2 linked regions of the Streptomyces collinus genome follow. The protein of the gene in region 1 interacts with the protein of each later gene in a pairwise test. Links are inferred from orthologs where the notes say so. Each region holds a gene or a part of one and is shown on either strand. Other genes may lie near its edges.

Evidence for each region.
Region 2: the proteins of eno (region 1) and rpe interact in binary tests that used the Escherichia coli proteins (3 or more experiments, as listed by UniProt). The link is inferred for Streptomyces collinus from one-to-one orthologs.

Annotation. Positions count from the first base shown.
Region 1 is NZ_CP133771.1:3,585,740-3,593,200, reverse strand. What follows is about bases 1,439-4,296. They hold eno (phosphopyruvate hydratase), read left to right. Parts: upstream 1,439-2,156; coding sequence 2,157-3,437; downstream 3,438-4,296. Other genes in these bases: RFN52_RS16095 (DUF501 domain-containing protein), read left to right, coding at 4,063-4,296; RFN52_RS16100 (FtsB family cell division protein), read left to right, coding at 3,539-4,015; RFN52_RS16110 (LysM peptidoglycan-binding domain-containing protein), read left to right, coding at 1,439-1,882. In the rest of the region: RFN52_RS16115 (LysM peptidoglycan-binding domain-containing protein), read left to right, coding at 1-789; more of RFN52_RS16110, read left to right, coding at 1,190-1,438; more of RFN52_RS16095, read left to right, coding at 4,297-4,593; RFN52_RS16090 (Ppx/GppA phosphatase family protein), read left to right, coding at 4,590-5,531; RFN52_RS16085 (NAD(P)/FAD-dependent oxidoreductase), read left to right, coding at 5,952-7,340. UniProt on the Escherichia coli protein: Catalyzes the reversible conversion of 2-phosphoglycerate (2-PG) into phosphoenolpyruvate (PEP). It is essential for the degradation of carbohydrates via glycolysis.
Region 2 is NZ_CP133771.1:1,470,554-1,478,109, reverse strand. What follows is about bases 2,845-5,797. They hold rpe (ribulose-phosphate 3-epimerase), read left to right. Parts: upstream 2,845-3,954; coding sequence 3,955-4,641; downstream 4,642-5,797. Other genes in these bases: RFN52_RS06550 (barstar family protein), read left to right, coding at 5,788-5,797; RFN52_RS06555 (sugar-binding transcriptional regulator), read left to right, coding at 4,720-5,763; RFN52_RS06565 (MMPL family transporter), read right to left, coding at 2,845-3,790. Outside these bases: RFN52_RS06580 (PucR family transcriptional regulator), read left to right, coding at 1-329; RFN52_RS06575 (glyoxalase superfamily protein), read left to right, coding at 399-731; more of RFN52_RS06565, read right to left, coding at 1,652-2,844; more of RFN52_RS06550, read left to right, coding at 5,798-6,141; RFN52_RS06545 (GuaB1 family IMP dehydrogenase-related protein), read left to right, coding at 6,250-7,556. UniProt on the Escherichia coli protein: Catalyzes the reversible epimerization of D-ribulose 5-phosphate to D-xylulose 5-phosphate.

The sequences.
Region 1 (7,461 bases):
GGCGCCTGGAGCCAGAACAGCGGCAACGGCTACTACGGCGGCCTGCAGTTGTCCCAGGACGACTGGGAGAAGCACGGCGGCCTCGACTACGCCGCGAGCGCCGATCTGGCCAGCCGCTCCCAGCAGATAGCCGTGGCGGAGAGAATCCTCGCCGACCAGGGGGTCGGCGCATGGCGCACCTGCGGGCTGCTCTCGGGGCTCCAGCAGGACAAGGGGTCGGAATCATCCGACTCATCCGAATCGTCCGGTGAGGTGGACTCGCCCGGATTGCTCGATTCGCTGGGTTCATCCCCCTCTGAGAGCCCCTCTTCATCCCCGTCCCCTGACGCGTCGTCGTCCTCGAAGGACGAAACCGCCAAGACCGACAAGTCACGTAAATCCGGCGGAACGTCGCAGAGCGAGCAGCCCGACGGCTCTCCGTCGGCCACTCCCGAGGGCGGCAAGCCGGGCGACTCGCAGCAGGGTGACGACTCCTCGGCGTCGGCCGAGACCGGCTCCGGCCGTCATCGCGGTCCCAGTGCCGACGAAACCCGCACGCCCGAGAGCGACCGCGCGGAGAAGTCCACGGGGCGTCACTCCGCGCCCGCTGACGAGAGTTCCGGCGACGCGTCCGAAGGTGCCTACATCGTGGGCATCGGCGACAGCCTCTGGTCCATCGCCGACGCCCTTCGGGTCAGCGGCGGATGGCACGCGCTCTACGAGGGCAACGAGAACGAGGTCGGCGCCGACCCGGACCTCATTCACCCCGGTCAGACGCTCACGGTCGAGGGCGAAGCGGACGAGCGGTAGCTGTTCGGGCAGTGCGGAAACCGCGGCCGAAGTCACCCCTAAACCGGGTGAGTTCACGTCACGTTTTCGTACTGAATGTCCCGTATAAGGCCGGTGAGAGATAGATCTCAGAAGCCTTGATCGTCTTTGAAATTCCGTGGATCGCGTGTCTACGGTCGTGACCGCTCGTCACCGCGAGCCCCGGCTGCCGCAACGCCGAATCCTGCCAGCGGCCGTACGGGAACAGTCGTCGCGTCAAGCGCCGTAGGCAGGAGCGGGGGACCCAAGGTAGGTGCCCGACCGGACAGTTGTGCCGGAAGGGCTTGGGGTGAAGCCGTGTCCCGGGAGGGGCGCGGCCGGGCAACTCAACCGGCCCGAACCCGACAGCTCACCTCGCAGGCGTCGGTGAGGGGATCTCTCCATGCTGTTTTCCGGCAAGGGCACGCACCGCCGTCCGTCCAAGGCCTCTCGGGTCATCGCCATCGCCGGTGTCACCGGTGCCGCCGTCGCCGCCCCGCTGATGGCGGCCGGCAACGCCTCCGCCGCCACCGCCTCCGAGTGGGACGCGGTCGCCCAGTGCGAGTCCGGCGGCAACTGGTCCATCAACACCGGCAACGGCTACTACGGCGGTCTGCAGTTCTCCGCCTCCACCTGGTCCGGCTACGGCGGCACCAAGTACGCCTCCACCGCCGACCAGGCCACCAAGGACCAGCAGATCGAGATCGCCGAGAAGGTCCTCGCGAGCCAGGGCAAGGGCGCCTGGCCGGTCTGCGGCAAGGGCCTGTCGAGCGCCGGTTACACCGGTGGCGGCTCCTCCAGCGACTCGGGCAGCTCCTCGCAGAGCCAGCAGAGCACCGAGACCCGCGAGACCCAGCAGCAGCCCGCCTCCCGCTCCGACGAGCGCCCCGCGGCCAAGAAGACCGTCACCACCCCGACCGGCAAGAAGGTCAAGAAGGGTGACGGCGAGTACAAGGTCGTCACGGGTGACACCCTGAGCTCGATCGCCGCGGACGAGAAGGTCAAGGGCGGCTGGGAGAAGCTGTACCAGCTGAACAAGGACATCATCGACGATGCCAACCTCATCTACCCGGGCCAGCAGCTGCACCTGAAGTAAGCAGCGGCCCACCCGGGCCCGCCCAGGGCCCACCAGCTCCCCGCTCCGGCGCGTCATCCCCCGTACGCACCGGAGCGGGGTTTTTTCTGCCGGACTTCGCGAACCGGCTTTGTTCCGTTCGGAAACAATTTACTCTCGGTTCTGTCCATGGGGTGGGCGACCCGGTGGCCGATCGCCCGGAGCCGGTTAGGCTCATGTCGCGAGCCACCGAGGCTCCGCACCTCGCCGGGCCCACGCGGCCCGCGTACCCGCGTCACATAAGAAGGAGATGCTCGTGCCGTCCATCGACGTCGTCGTAGCCCGGGAAATCCTGGACTCCCGAGGCAACCCCACGGTCGAGGTCGAGGTCGGCCTCGACGACGGCAGCACCGGTCGTGCCGCCGTCCCGTCCGGCGCCTCCACGGGCGCCTTCGAGGCCATCGAGCTCCGCGACGGCGACTCGAACCGCTACCTCGGCAAGGGTGTGGAGAAGGCCGTCCTCGCGGTCATCGAGCAGATCGGCCCGGAGCTGGTCGGCTATGACGCCACCGAGCAGCGCCTGATCGACCAGGCGATGTTCGACCTGGACGCCACCGACAACAAGGGCTCCCTCGGCGCCAACGCCATCCTCGGCGTCTCGCTCGCCGTCGCCCACGCCGCCTCCGAGGCCAGCGACCTGCCGCTGTTCCGCTACCTGGGCGGCCCCAACGCGCACCTGCTGCCGGTGCCGATGATGAACATCCTGAACGGCGGCTCGCACGCCGACTCCAACGTGGACATCCAGGAGTTCATGATCGCCCCGATCGGCGCGGAGTCCTTCTCCGAGGCCCTGCGCTGGGGCGCCGAGGTCTACCACACGCTGAAGAAGGTCCTGAAGAGCAAGGGCCTGGCCACCGGCCTCGGCGACGAGGGCGGCTTCGCCCCGAACCTCGGCTCCAACCGCGAGGCCCTCGACCTCATCCTGGAGGCGGTCAAGGAAGCCGGTTACACCCCCGGCGAGCAGATCGCCCTGGCGCTCGACGTCGCCGCGTCCGAGTTCTACAAGGACGGCGTCTACACCTTCGAGGGCAAGGAGCGCTCGGCGGCCGAGATGACCGAGTACTACGCGGAGCTCGTCGACGCGTACCCGCTCGTCTCCATCGAGGACCCGCTGTTCGAGGACGACTGGGAGGGCTGGAAGACCATCACCGCCAAGCTCGGTGACAAGGTCCAGCTCGTCGGCGACGACCTGTTCGTCACCAACCCCGAGCGCCTCGCCCGCGGCATCGAGGAGGGCGCGGCCAACGCGCTCCTGGTCAAGGTCAACCAGATCGGTTCGCTGACCGAGACCCTGGACGCCGTCGAGCTGGCCCAGCGCAACGGCTTCAAGTGCATGATGTCCCACCGCTCCGGCGAGACCGAGGACGTCACCATCGCCGACCTGGCCGTCGCCACCAACTGCGGCCAGATCAAGACCGGCGCCCCGGCCCGCTCCGAGCGCGTCGCCAAGTACAACCAGCTGCTGCGCATCGAGGAGATCCTCGACGACGCCGCGGTCTACGCCGGCCGCAGCGCCTTCCCGCGCTTCAAGGGCTGACCGCGCCGTAAGTAACAGCGTCGTACGTACGTCCCCGTACCCGGTCCCGTACCGTGTCCGGGGACGTACGCGCGTATGACGGTGGAGCGGGAGGCGGACAGATGGCCGTGAAGGACCGGGACCGGTTCTCCACCGCGACCAGGATCCGGTTGCTCGGCGAGCAGACCGCGGCCCGGGTCTACCGCTCCCAGACCAAGCGCCAGGCCCGCCGCTCGCGGCTGACCGGCCGGGCCGCGCTGCTCGCCCTGGTGATGTGCTCGCTGATCGTGGCCCTGGCCTACCCGATGCGGGAGTACGTCTCGCAGCGCGCCGAGATCGACGACCTCCAGCGCGAACAGCGGCAGGCCCGTGAGCGCGTCGAACGGCTGCGCGACCTGAAGGCGCGCTGGCAGGACGACGCGTACGCAGAGCAGCAGATCCGGAAGCGGTTGCACTACGTCATGCCGGGGGAGACGGGGTTCATCGTCATCGACCCGCACGCGGCGAAGCAGTCGCGCACCGACCTGGGGGCGGCGGACCGCCCTTGGTACTCCAACGTCTGGGACGGCGTCGACAAGTCCGACGCCTCCGGCCAGTGACCTGACCTCCCAGCCGGCGATCAGAGAAAGACAGCCTGAAGACAGTCATGGAAACGCCCCCGCCGACCACCCCGCGCACCGAGCCCACCGACGCGGACGTCGAGGCCTTCAAACAGCAGCTCGGCCGGCCCCCGCGCGGTCTGCGCGCGATCGCCCACCGCTGCCCGTGCGGACAGCCGGACGTCGTCGAGACGGCCCCGCGGCTGCCGGACGGGACGCCGTTCCCCACGCTGTACTACCTGACCTGCCCGCGCGCCGCCTCGGCGATCGGCACGCTGGAGGCCAACGGGGTGATGAAGGAGATGACCGAGCGGCTGGCCTCGGACCCGGAGCTGGCGGCGGCGTACCGGGCCGCGCACGAGGACTACATCCGGCGGCGCGACGAGATCGAGGAGCTGAAGAACTTCCCGAGCGCGGGCGGTATGCCGGACCGGGTGAAGTGCCTGCACGTGCTGGTGGGCCACTCGCTGGCCGCCGGCCCCGGGGTGAACCCGCTCGGCGACGAGGCGATCGCGATGCTGCCCGAGTGGTGGCGCAAGGGCCCGTGCGTGACGCCCGTCGAGGAGGACGCCCAGTGACCCGTGTCGCCGCCGTGGACTGCGGTACGAACTCCATCCGCCTCCTGGTCGCCGACGCCGACCCGGCGACCGGCGAGCTGACCGACCTGGACCGCCGGATGACGATCGTCCGGCTCGGGCAGGGCGTCGACCGCACCGGCCGGCTCGCCCCCGAGGCACTCCAGCGGACCTTCGCGGCGTGCCGCGAGTACGCCGGGATCATCAAGGAGCACGGGGCGGAGCGGCTGCGGTTCGTGGCGACCTCCGCCTCCCGGGACGCCGAGAACCGGGACGAGTTCGTGCGCGGGGTGCTGGACATCCTGGGCGTCGAGCCCGAGGTGATCTCCGGGGACCAGGAGGCCGCGTTCTCCTTCACCGGTGCCACCAAGGAGCTGACCGGGCGGGACCACCTCCCCAAGCCCTACCTGGTGGTGGACATCGGCGGCGGCTCGACCGAGTTCGTCGTGGGCGACGACCGGGTCCGCGCGGCCCGCTCGGTGGACATCGGCTGTGTCCGCATGACCGAGCGGCACCTCGTCCGGGACGGGGCGGTGAGCGACCCGCCGTCCGCGGAGCAGATCGCGGCGATGCGGGCCGACATCGAGGCCGCGCTCGACCTCGCCGAGCAGACGGTCCCGCTGCGCGAGGCGCGCACGCTGGTCGGCCTGGCCGGTTCGGTGACGACCGTGTCGGCGATCGCCCAGGAGCTGCCCGAGTACGACTCGCAGGCCATCCACCACTCCCGCGTCTCCCACGACCGGGTCCGCGAGATCACCGAGTGGCTGCTGCGCTCCACCCACGCCGAGCGCGCGGCCGTGCCGTCCATGCACCCGGGCCGGGTCGACGTGATCGGGGCGGGCGCCCTCGTCCTCCTGTCGATCATGGAGCGGATCGGTGCTGAGGAGGTCGTCGTGAGCGAGCACGACATCCTCGACGGCATCGCGTGGTCGGTCGCCTAGCCCGCTTCTGAGCAGGCATGGATCACGAATGAGCGTCTCCCGGGGGGTCCGGACGACCCCCGGGCGACAGCCCGTCGGGAAAGTTCGTGAAGTTCTTCACAAGGAATTCGGCCCTCCCGGGCGAAGAGAAGGGTCCCGTTGACCCGTCCGGGGGCTGAACAGGCCCTTGAACATGTTCAGAAGCGTGGTATGGAGGTGTCCGGGAAGAGGCTCGCGGTGACGCTCCGGAGGTCCTCACGGCGGCTCCTCGGGCACAGAGAGGCAGCTCACGCGCCATTGACAACCCTCCGCGGTGCATAAAGCGGCCCGGTTGTCACCATGACATGGATCACGCGGGCCGCGGAGGATAGCACACACCCCACCCAAGCTTGTGAAGGGGCGCACGAGCCACCCCCCTGAGTCGGGTGGATACTCGATGGCATGAGCACCACGGAGCGTCCCAGGATCCTCGTAGTAGGCGGTGGGTACGTAGGCCTGTACGCAGCTCGGCGCATCCAGAAGAAGATGCGCTACGGCGAGGCGACCGTCACGGTCGTCGACCCCCGGTCGTACATGACCTACCAGCCCTTCCTCCCCGAAGCCGCCGCCGGCAACATCTCCCCGCGCCACGTCGTCGTCCCGCTGCGACGCGTGCTGCCCAAGGCGGAGGTTCTCACCGGCCGGGTCACCACCATCGACCAGGACCGCAAGGTCGCCACGGTCTCCCCGCTGGTCGGCGAGGCCTACGAGCTGCCCTTCGACTACCTGGTGATCGCGCTCGGCGCGGTCTCCCGCACCTTCCCGATCCCCGGCCTCGCCGAGCAGGGCATCGGCATGAAGGGCGTCGAGGAGGCCATCGGCCTGCGCAACCACGTCCTGGAGCAGCTGGACAAGGCCGACTCCACCACCGACGAGGAGATCCGCCGCAAGGCGCTCACCTTCGTCTTCGTGGGCGGCGGCTTCGCCGGTGCGGAGACCATCGGCGAGGTCGAGGACATGGCCCGCGACGCCGCGAAGTACTACAAGAACGTGTCCCGTGAGGACATGCGCTTCATCCTGGTCGACGCCGCCGACAAGATCCTCCCCGAGGTCGGTCCCAAGCTCGGCAAGTACGGCAAGGAGCACCTCGAAGGCCGCGGCGTCGAGGTCTACCTGTCCACCTCCATGGACTCCTGCGTCGACGGCCACGTCGTGCTGAAGAACGGCCTGGAGGTCGACTCCAGCACCATCGTCTGGACCGCCGGCGTCAAGCCCAACCCGGCCCTGGCCCGCTACGGCCTGCCGCTGGGCCCCCGCGGTCACGTCGACTGCGAGCCGACCCTCCAGGTCAAGGGCACCGACTACATCTGGGCCGCCGGCGACAACGCCCAGGTCCCGGACCTCGTCGGCCGCAAGGCGGGCAACGAGAACGCCTGGTGCCCGCCCAACGCCCAGCACGCGCTGCGCCAGGCCAAGGTCCTCGGCGACAACGTCGTGTCCGGCATGCGGGGCTTCCCGCAGAAGGACTACGCCCACGCCAACAAGGGCGCGGTGGCCGGTCTCGGCCTCCACAAGGGCGTCGCGATGATCGTCATGGGCAAGATGAAGATCAAGCTCAAGGGCCGTCTCGCCTGGTACATGCACCGTGGCTACCACGGTCTGGCGATGCCGACCTGGAACCGCAAGATCCGCGTCTTCGCCGACTGGACCCTGGCGATGTTCCTCAAGCGCGAGGTCGTCTCCCTCGGCGCGATGGAGACGCCGCGCGAGGAGTTCTACGAGGCCGCCAAGCCGGCCCCGATCGCCGCCGCGCCGAAGGAGAAGACCGAGGAGAAGGCCAAGGCCTCCTGACCTCCGGTCGGTCATCCGTCTGACGAAGGGCCTCCCGCCATCCGTGGTGCGGGAGGCCCTTCGGCGTGTTTTGCCCAGACATGACGCGTGCCGGGGACTGCGCCGAAGCCCTGCAGGTGTT
Region 2 (7,556 bases), 2.1 Mb from region 1 along the record:
ACGACGACCCGCTGGCGATGGTCGTCGCCGCGGCGCCTGCCGAGGCGGCGCACCTGGTGGGGGTGGTCTTCCAGCCCCTGCTCGACCTCCCGGCCGCGGAGCGTGCCCGTCTCCTTCAGACACTGGAGCACTGGTACGCCGCCGCCGGCTCCGCCACAGACGCGGCGCGGAGCCTGTTCGTCCACCCCAACACCGTCCGCTACCGGCTGCGCCGCGTCGAGGAACTCACGGCCCGCTCGCTGTCCGATCCACGGGCGGCGTCGGACATCCGCGTCGCGCTCCTGGCGGTACGCCGGGCGAGCGTGCCCCTCAGTGACGCCAGGTCATGAACATTGCCTGGTGCCAACTAGTGCCGCATCAGGCAACGTTCACCCTGGGCGGTCTGCGACGATGGCGCCATGGACGAGGAAGTCATTCCTATTCTTCGCGTCGAGGACGCTGCGGCGGCTGTCGCGTGGTACGAGCGACTGGGCTTCGCCAAGCAGTGGGAACACCGCTTCGAACCGGGACTTCCCGCGTTCGTCGAGGTCGCCCGGGGCGGGGTGCGGTTGTTCTTGTCGGAGCACACGGGCGACGCCCGCCCCGACACGTTGGTCTACCTCCGCTTCGGTGATGTCGAGGCCCTCGCCTCCGAGTTCGGTGTGCAGGCGAAGGACGCTAAGTGGGCGCGTGAGATTGAGCTGCGCGACCCTGACGGCAATCGGCTTCGGATCGGCACGCCGACGGAATGACACTCGCCGGCGGCGCGCGGCAGGGAAGCTGTGCGGGTGGCTGAGCGAGTACGTGTCCGTGAGATCGAGGACGACGAAGGCAGACGGCTTCTGCGGATCATCCGCAGGGGCACCCGGTCGGTGGTGACCTGGCGGCGGGCTCAGATGGTCCTGCTGTCCGCGCAGGGCATGCCAGTGGCGAAGATCGCCGAGGTCACGTTCGCCAGTGACGACAGGGTTCGCGACGTGATCCACAACTTCAACGCCGACGGCTTCGACTCGCTCTACCCGAAGTGCAAGGGCGGCCGGCCGAAGACGTTCACGCTGCCCGAACGCCGCGAGATCAAGAAGATCGCCAAGTCCAGGCCTGCCGAGCACCACCTGCCGTTCTCGACCTGGAGCCTGGCCAAGCTGGCCGACTTCCTGGTTGCTGAGGGGGTGGTCGACGACATCAGCCACGAGGGCCTGCGCATCCTGCTCCGCGAGGAAGGCGTCTCCTGCCAACGCCTGAAGACCTGGAAGACCTCCCGCGACCCGGAATACGCGGCGAAGAAGGCGCGGGTCGAGCATCTCTACGCGATCGCCGACGGCGAGATCATGCACGAAGAGGGAGAGCCGGAAATCATCTTCTGCGTGGATGAGTTCGGCCCGCTCAACCTGATGCCACACCCTGGCCGACAATGGGCCAGAGCGTGACGCCGTGTTGAACCGGTCCCCCTCGGCCGACCGGAACAGCCGACCAAACTCCTCAACTACCTGGCATCCCCCGACAGCGGTCCCGCCCGGACCGTCCTACCGCCGCAGATCGTGGACAGCATCGAGACGGCGTCCGCGGCCTAACCACTGAAGAAGGTTGCTCAGTGGCCAAGATCGTGAGACGAACTACTCATGGCCACTGCTGAGACGCGACTGATCAGTGCAGGTAGGCGAGGTGCGATTGGTCAGCGGATTCGAGAACCTACACCGGCGCTCTCCCGGGCCGCACCGCCGTCCTCCCGGGCCAGCCGGTGCGGCCACCACACCTTCGGGCCGACGTCCATGAACAGGGACGTCACCAGCACCGAGCGCACGATGAAGGTGTCGATGAGGACGCCGAGGGCGACCGCGAAGCCGATCTCGGCGAAGGCCACCATCGGGAGGGTGCCGAGGGCGGCGAACGTGCCGGCCAGGACCAGGCCCGCCGAGGTGATGACCGCGCCGGTGGCGGCCAGGCCGGTGACCACGCCCGCTCTGGTGCCCTGGCGGGCCGCCTCCTCGCGGATGCGGGTGGTCAGGAAGATGTTGTAGTCGATGCCCAGGGCGACCAGGAACACGAAGACGAACAGCGGGAAGTCGGTCGCCTCGCCCGCGTAGTCGAAGACGTACCGGAACGCGAGCGCGCTGATGCCGAGTGCGGCCGTGAACGACAGGATCACCGTGCCGATCAGCAGCAGCGGGGCGATCAGGGCCCGTAGCAGGACGCAGAGGATCAGCAGGACGACCACCAGCACCAGCGGGATGATCAGCACGTTGTCGTGCGTGGTCGCCTTGTCCATGTCGAGCAGGGCCGCCGTACCGCCGCCCACCTTGGCGTCGGCGTCCGGTACCGCGTGCACGGCGTCCCGCACCCGCTCCACCGTCTGCTTGGCGGCCTCGCTGTCCGCCGGGGCGGTCATGGTGGCCTCGAAGAGGACCTTGCCCTCGAAGGCCGGTTTCGTGCCGGGCGGCAGACCGAGGGACTGGGGGACCACGCCCTGAGTCCCGGCGACCGCGCGGCCCACCTGCACGGCCTGCGCCTGGTTGCTGACGATGACCAGCGGATCACCGCTGCCCGCCGGGAAGTAGCGCGCCGACACCTCCTGGCCGGTGATCGAGTCCGGCTTCCCGGTGAAGGCGTCCGCGTTGCCGATGCCCTCCGCGCGCAGCTGGATCAGGCCGAGGGAGCAGACCGCCAGGGCGAGCGCCGTGACGGCCCAGGTCATGCGCGGGCGGCGGGCGATACGGCGGCCCGTGCGCGCCCAGACGCCGCGCTCGGTCGGTTCGGGGGAACCCAGGTGCGGGATCACCGGCCAGAAGATCCACCGGCCGAAGATCACCAGCAGCGCCGGGAACAGGCTCATCATCGCGAGCAGGGCGACGGCGACACCGATCGCGGCGACCGGGCCCAGGCCGCTGGTCGAGTTCATCTCGGCGGTCAGCAGCACCAGCATGCTCAGGACGACCGTCGCACCCGAGGCGAGCACGGCCGGCCCGGCGCGGTGCAGGGCCAGGGCCATCGCCTCGTGCCGGTCCTCGTGCCGGCGCAACTCCTCCCGGTAGCGGGCGACCAGCAGCAGGGCGTAGTCCGTCCCGGCGCCGAAGACGAGCACCGTGAGGATGCCGGCGCTCTGGCCGTTGACCGTCAGGCCCGCGTGTTCGGCCAGCACGTAGATCAGCGCCTGGGAGGTGAACAGCGCACAGACGACCGCGATCAGGGGGACCAGCAGCAGGGTCAGGCTGCGGTAGGTGATGAGCAGCATGACGATGACGACGGTCATCGCCGCGAACAGCAGCGTCGAGTCGATGCCCTCGAAGGCCTCCGCGAAGTCAGCCGAGGTGCCGCCCGGGCCGGTGATGTGCACGCTCAGCCCGTCCCCGCCGGTACCGACGTCGTCCCGGATGGACTCCACGGCCGGTGAGATCCGCTCCCAGCCCTCCTCGTCCATCATGATCGGCACGAAGACCTGCGCCGCCCGCGGATCGGGCTGCCGGTCGAACACCGGCCCCCGGGTCTGCTCACCGATGATGCCGTGGTCACGCAGCTGCTTGAGCTGCGAGACGTCCTCGGCGATCTCCGCACGGTCCTGCGCCGTCAGGCCGCTGTCCCGCGCGTAGATCACCACCGCCGGGATCTGCTCCGGCCGGAAGTCCTCGGAGATCTCCAGCACCTGCGTGGACTCCGCGGACCCCGGCAGCCAGGACGCGGCGTCGTTGTCCTGGGCATCGGTCAGCTTCATGGCGAACGGCGCGGCGATGAACAGCACGACCACCCAGAAGACCAGCACCAGCCACTTGGCCCGCCGCCCGCAGACGAGATGCGCGACGCCCTGCTGCCCGGTCATGCCAACCCCCTCTGTGGCAGCGCCCCGCCAGGGGCGCTGGGCTGTGACATGTGCGGCTCCGCCGCGTGGGCGCGAGCGACCCGCCACGGCCCGCGGCCGACGTACCACCGTTCCCACCCGGGACCGGTGCCCACAACCCCCGGAGGGCATGGCAGTCTTAGGACATGGCCGCGCAGATCAACCCCAGCATCCTGTCCGCAGACTTCGCCCGCCTCGCGGACGAGGCGAAGGCCGTGGAAGGAGCCGACTGGCTCCACGTCGACGTCATGGACAACCATTTCGTCCCGAACCTCACGCTCGGCGTGCCGGTCGTAGAGTCGCTCGCCCGTGCGACGGACACCCCGCTGGACTGCCACCTGATGATCGAGGCCCCCGATCGCTGGGCGCCCCAGTACGTGGAAGCGGGGGCCGGTTCCGTCACCTTCCACGTCGAGGCCGCCGCTGCTCCCGTCCGGCTCGCCCGTGAGATCCGGGCCAAGGGCGCCCGCGCCTCCATGGCGCTGAAGCCCGCGACCCCCATCGAGCCGTACGAGGACCTGCTCCCCGAGCTCGACATGCTGCTGATCATGACGGTCGAACCGGGCTTCGGGGGACAGGCCTTTCTCGACATCATGCTTCCGAAGATTCGCCGCACCCGCGAGTTGATCAGCAAGCACGGACTGGAGCTCTGGCTCCAGGTCGACGGCGGAGTTTCCGCTTCCACCATCGAGCGGTGCGCGGACGCCGGAGCCGACGTCTTCGTGGCCGGATCGGCGGTCTACGGGGCAAACGACCCGGCAGAAGCGGTACGTGCACTACGCACCCAGGCGGAGGCGACGACGGCGAAGGCCTCCTGGGCCTGCGACCACTGAGCCACAGCAAAGTGAACGGCTCTCATCAGGGCTGATCAACCGCGCCGGATCTGCAAGGATGAACGGCGAATCCAGAGTGTGAACAGCAGTGAGGAGATCGCCGTGTCGGGTATGTCGGCGGGCCGGTCAGCCATGCGGATGGGACCCGCTGAGCTGGTGCAGGCGGCGGCCATGGCCCGCCGCTTCTACCTTGAGGGCAAGTCCAAGATCCAGATCGCGGAGGAGTTCGGCGTCAGCCGCTTCAAGGTGGCCCGGGTCCTGGAGACCGCCCTCGAACGGGACCTCGTACGCATCGAGATCCGTGTGCCTGCGGAGCTGGACGCCGAGCGCTCGGACGCGCTCCGCGCCCGCTACGGCCTCAGGCACGCCGTCGTGGTCGAGTCTCCGGCCGAGGCCGAGGAGACGCCCGACCCCGAGAACCTGGGAGAGGTGGCCGCCGACCTGCTCGGCGAACTGGTCGACGAAGGGGATGTGCTGGGCCTGGCCTGGGGCCGCTCCACCATCCACATGGCGGCGGCGCTCGACCGGCTGCCGCCGTGCACGGTGGTGCAGCTGACGGGCGTGTACGACGCCGGGACCGCCGAACGCGGCTCGGTCGAGGCCGTGCGCCGCGCCGCCCAGGTGGCCGGCGGGGACGCCCACCCCATCTACGCGCCCATGCTGCTGCCCGACGCGGCCACGGCCGCGGCGCTGCGCAACCAGACGGGCATCGCCCGGGCCTTCGAGCACTTCGACAAGGTCACGGTCGCCTGTGTCTCCATCGGGTCCTGGGAGCCGGGCATCTCCACGGTGCACGACATGCTCAGCGACGAGGAGCGGGCGCACTACGCGTCCCTCGGGGTCGCCGCCGAGATGTCGGCCCACCTCTTCGACGCCGAGGGCCGCCGGGTCGGCCGGGACCTGGGCGAGCGGTGCATCACGGTGAAGGCCGACCAGCTCCGCCGGATCCCCGAGGTCGTCGCGATCGCGGGCGGGCAGCGCAAGGGACCGGCGATCGACGCCGTGCTGCGGTCCGGGCTCGTCACCAGTCTCGTGACGGACACGTCGGCCGCGGACTACCTGATGACGGCCGGCCCGGCGCCGAAGTCCGCGCTCAACCGGTCCGACCCGGACGGGGTCTGACAGGTGGCGGGGGAGTCGCGCGCGGTGCCGGACGACCCGGCGGGCCGGATCGTGGTCGTCCTGGACCTGGGCGGGGTCACGGACAAGGCGGCCTTCATGGACCGCTGCGCCCGTGACCTGGCCCTGCCCGACTGGTTCGGCCGCAACTGGGACGCCCTCGCCGACTCCATGGCCGACCCCGCCCTCTGGCCCGAGGGGGCCGGCGAGCGGGGCCTGCTGGTCGTCGTCCAGGGCTGGCGGAGGTACGCGGAGACGCGGCCCGAGGAGTGGCAGGTCGCTGAGGAGATCTTCGCCGAGGCGACGGACCGGGGCCCTGGGCTGTTCGTGACCCTAGGCCTTGGAGAATCCTCCGAGAGCCCCCCTGGCCAGCCTGGATGATCCGCTGGGGGCGGTTCGGGCGTCCGTCATGGGAGAATGAAGTACGTGCTCTTTCCCCCTGGCCGGCCGGTCCGGGGGTCACCTCTGATCGACTGGGATGTGCAGCACGTGCGTTTCCTCAATGACATCCAGCCCGGGTACGACCTGACGTACGACGACGTCTTCATGGTCCCCAGCCGCTCCTCGGTGGGCTCGCGGCAGGCCGTCGACCTCAGCTCCCCGGACGGCACGGGCACCACCATCCCGCTCGTCGTCGCCAACATGACCGCCATCGCCGGCCGCCGCATGGCCGAGACCGTGGCCCGCCGCGGCGGCCTCGTGGTGATACCCCAGGACATCCCGAACGACGTGGTCACCGACGTCGTCTCCTGGGTGAAGAGCCGGCACCTGGTGCTGGACACCCCGATCATCCTGTCCCCGCACCAGACGGTCGCGGACGCGCTGGCCCTGCTGCCCAAGCGCGCGCACAACGCCGGCGTCGTCGTCGACGGGGACCACAAGCCGGTCGGCGTGGTCACCGACGCCGACCTGTCCGGCGTGGACCGCTTCACGCAGCTCGCCGAGGTCATGTCCCGGGACCTGCTGCTCATCGACGCGGACATGGACCCGGGCGAGGCCTTCAACACCCTCGACCACGCCAACCGCCGTTACGCCCCCGCGGTCAACCAGGACGGCACGCTCGCCGGCATCCTGACCCGCAAGGGCGCCCTGCGCGCCACGCTCTACCAGCCGGCCACCGACGCACAGGGCCGGTTGCGCATCGCCGCCGCCGTCGGCATCAACGGCGACGTCGCGGGCAAGGCGCAGGAGCTGCTGGACGCGGGGGTCGACGCGCTCGTCATCGACACGGCGCACGGCCACCAGGAGTCGATGATCAGCGCCCTGAAGCTGGTGCGCGACCTCGACCCGCAGGTGCCGATCGTCGCGGGCAACGTGGTCGCAGCCGCGGGTGTGCGCGACCTGATCGAGGCCGGCGCGGACATCGTCAAGGTCGGTGTCGGCCCCGGCGCCATGTGCACCACGCGCATGATGACCGGCGTCGGCCGGCCGCAGTTCTCCGCCGTCCTGGAATGCGCCGCCGAGGCGAAGAAGTACGGCAAGCACGTGTGGGCCGACGGCGGTGTCCGCCACCCGCGCGACGTCGCCATGGCCCTCGCGGCCGGCGCGTCCAACGTGATGGTCGGCTCGTGGTTCGCGGGCACCTACGAGTCCCCGGGCGACCTCCAGCACGACGCCCAGGGACGGGCGTACAAGGAGTCCTTCGGCATGGCCTCCGCCCGGGCCGTGCGCAACCGCACCTCGGAGGAGTCCGCGTACGACCGCGCCCGCAAGGGGCTGTTCGAGGAGGGGATCTCCACCTCCCGCATGTTCCTCGACCCGGCCCGCCCGGGTGTCGAGGACCTGATCGACTCGAT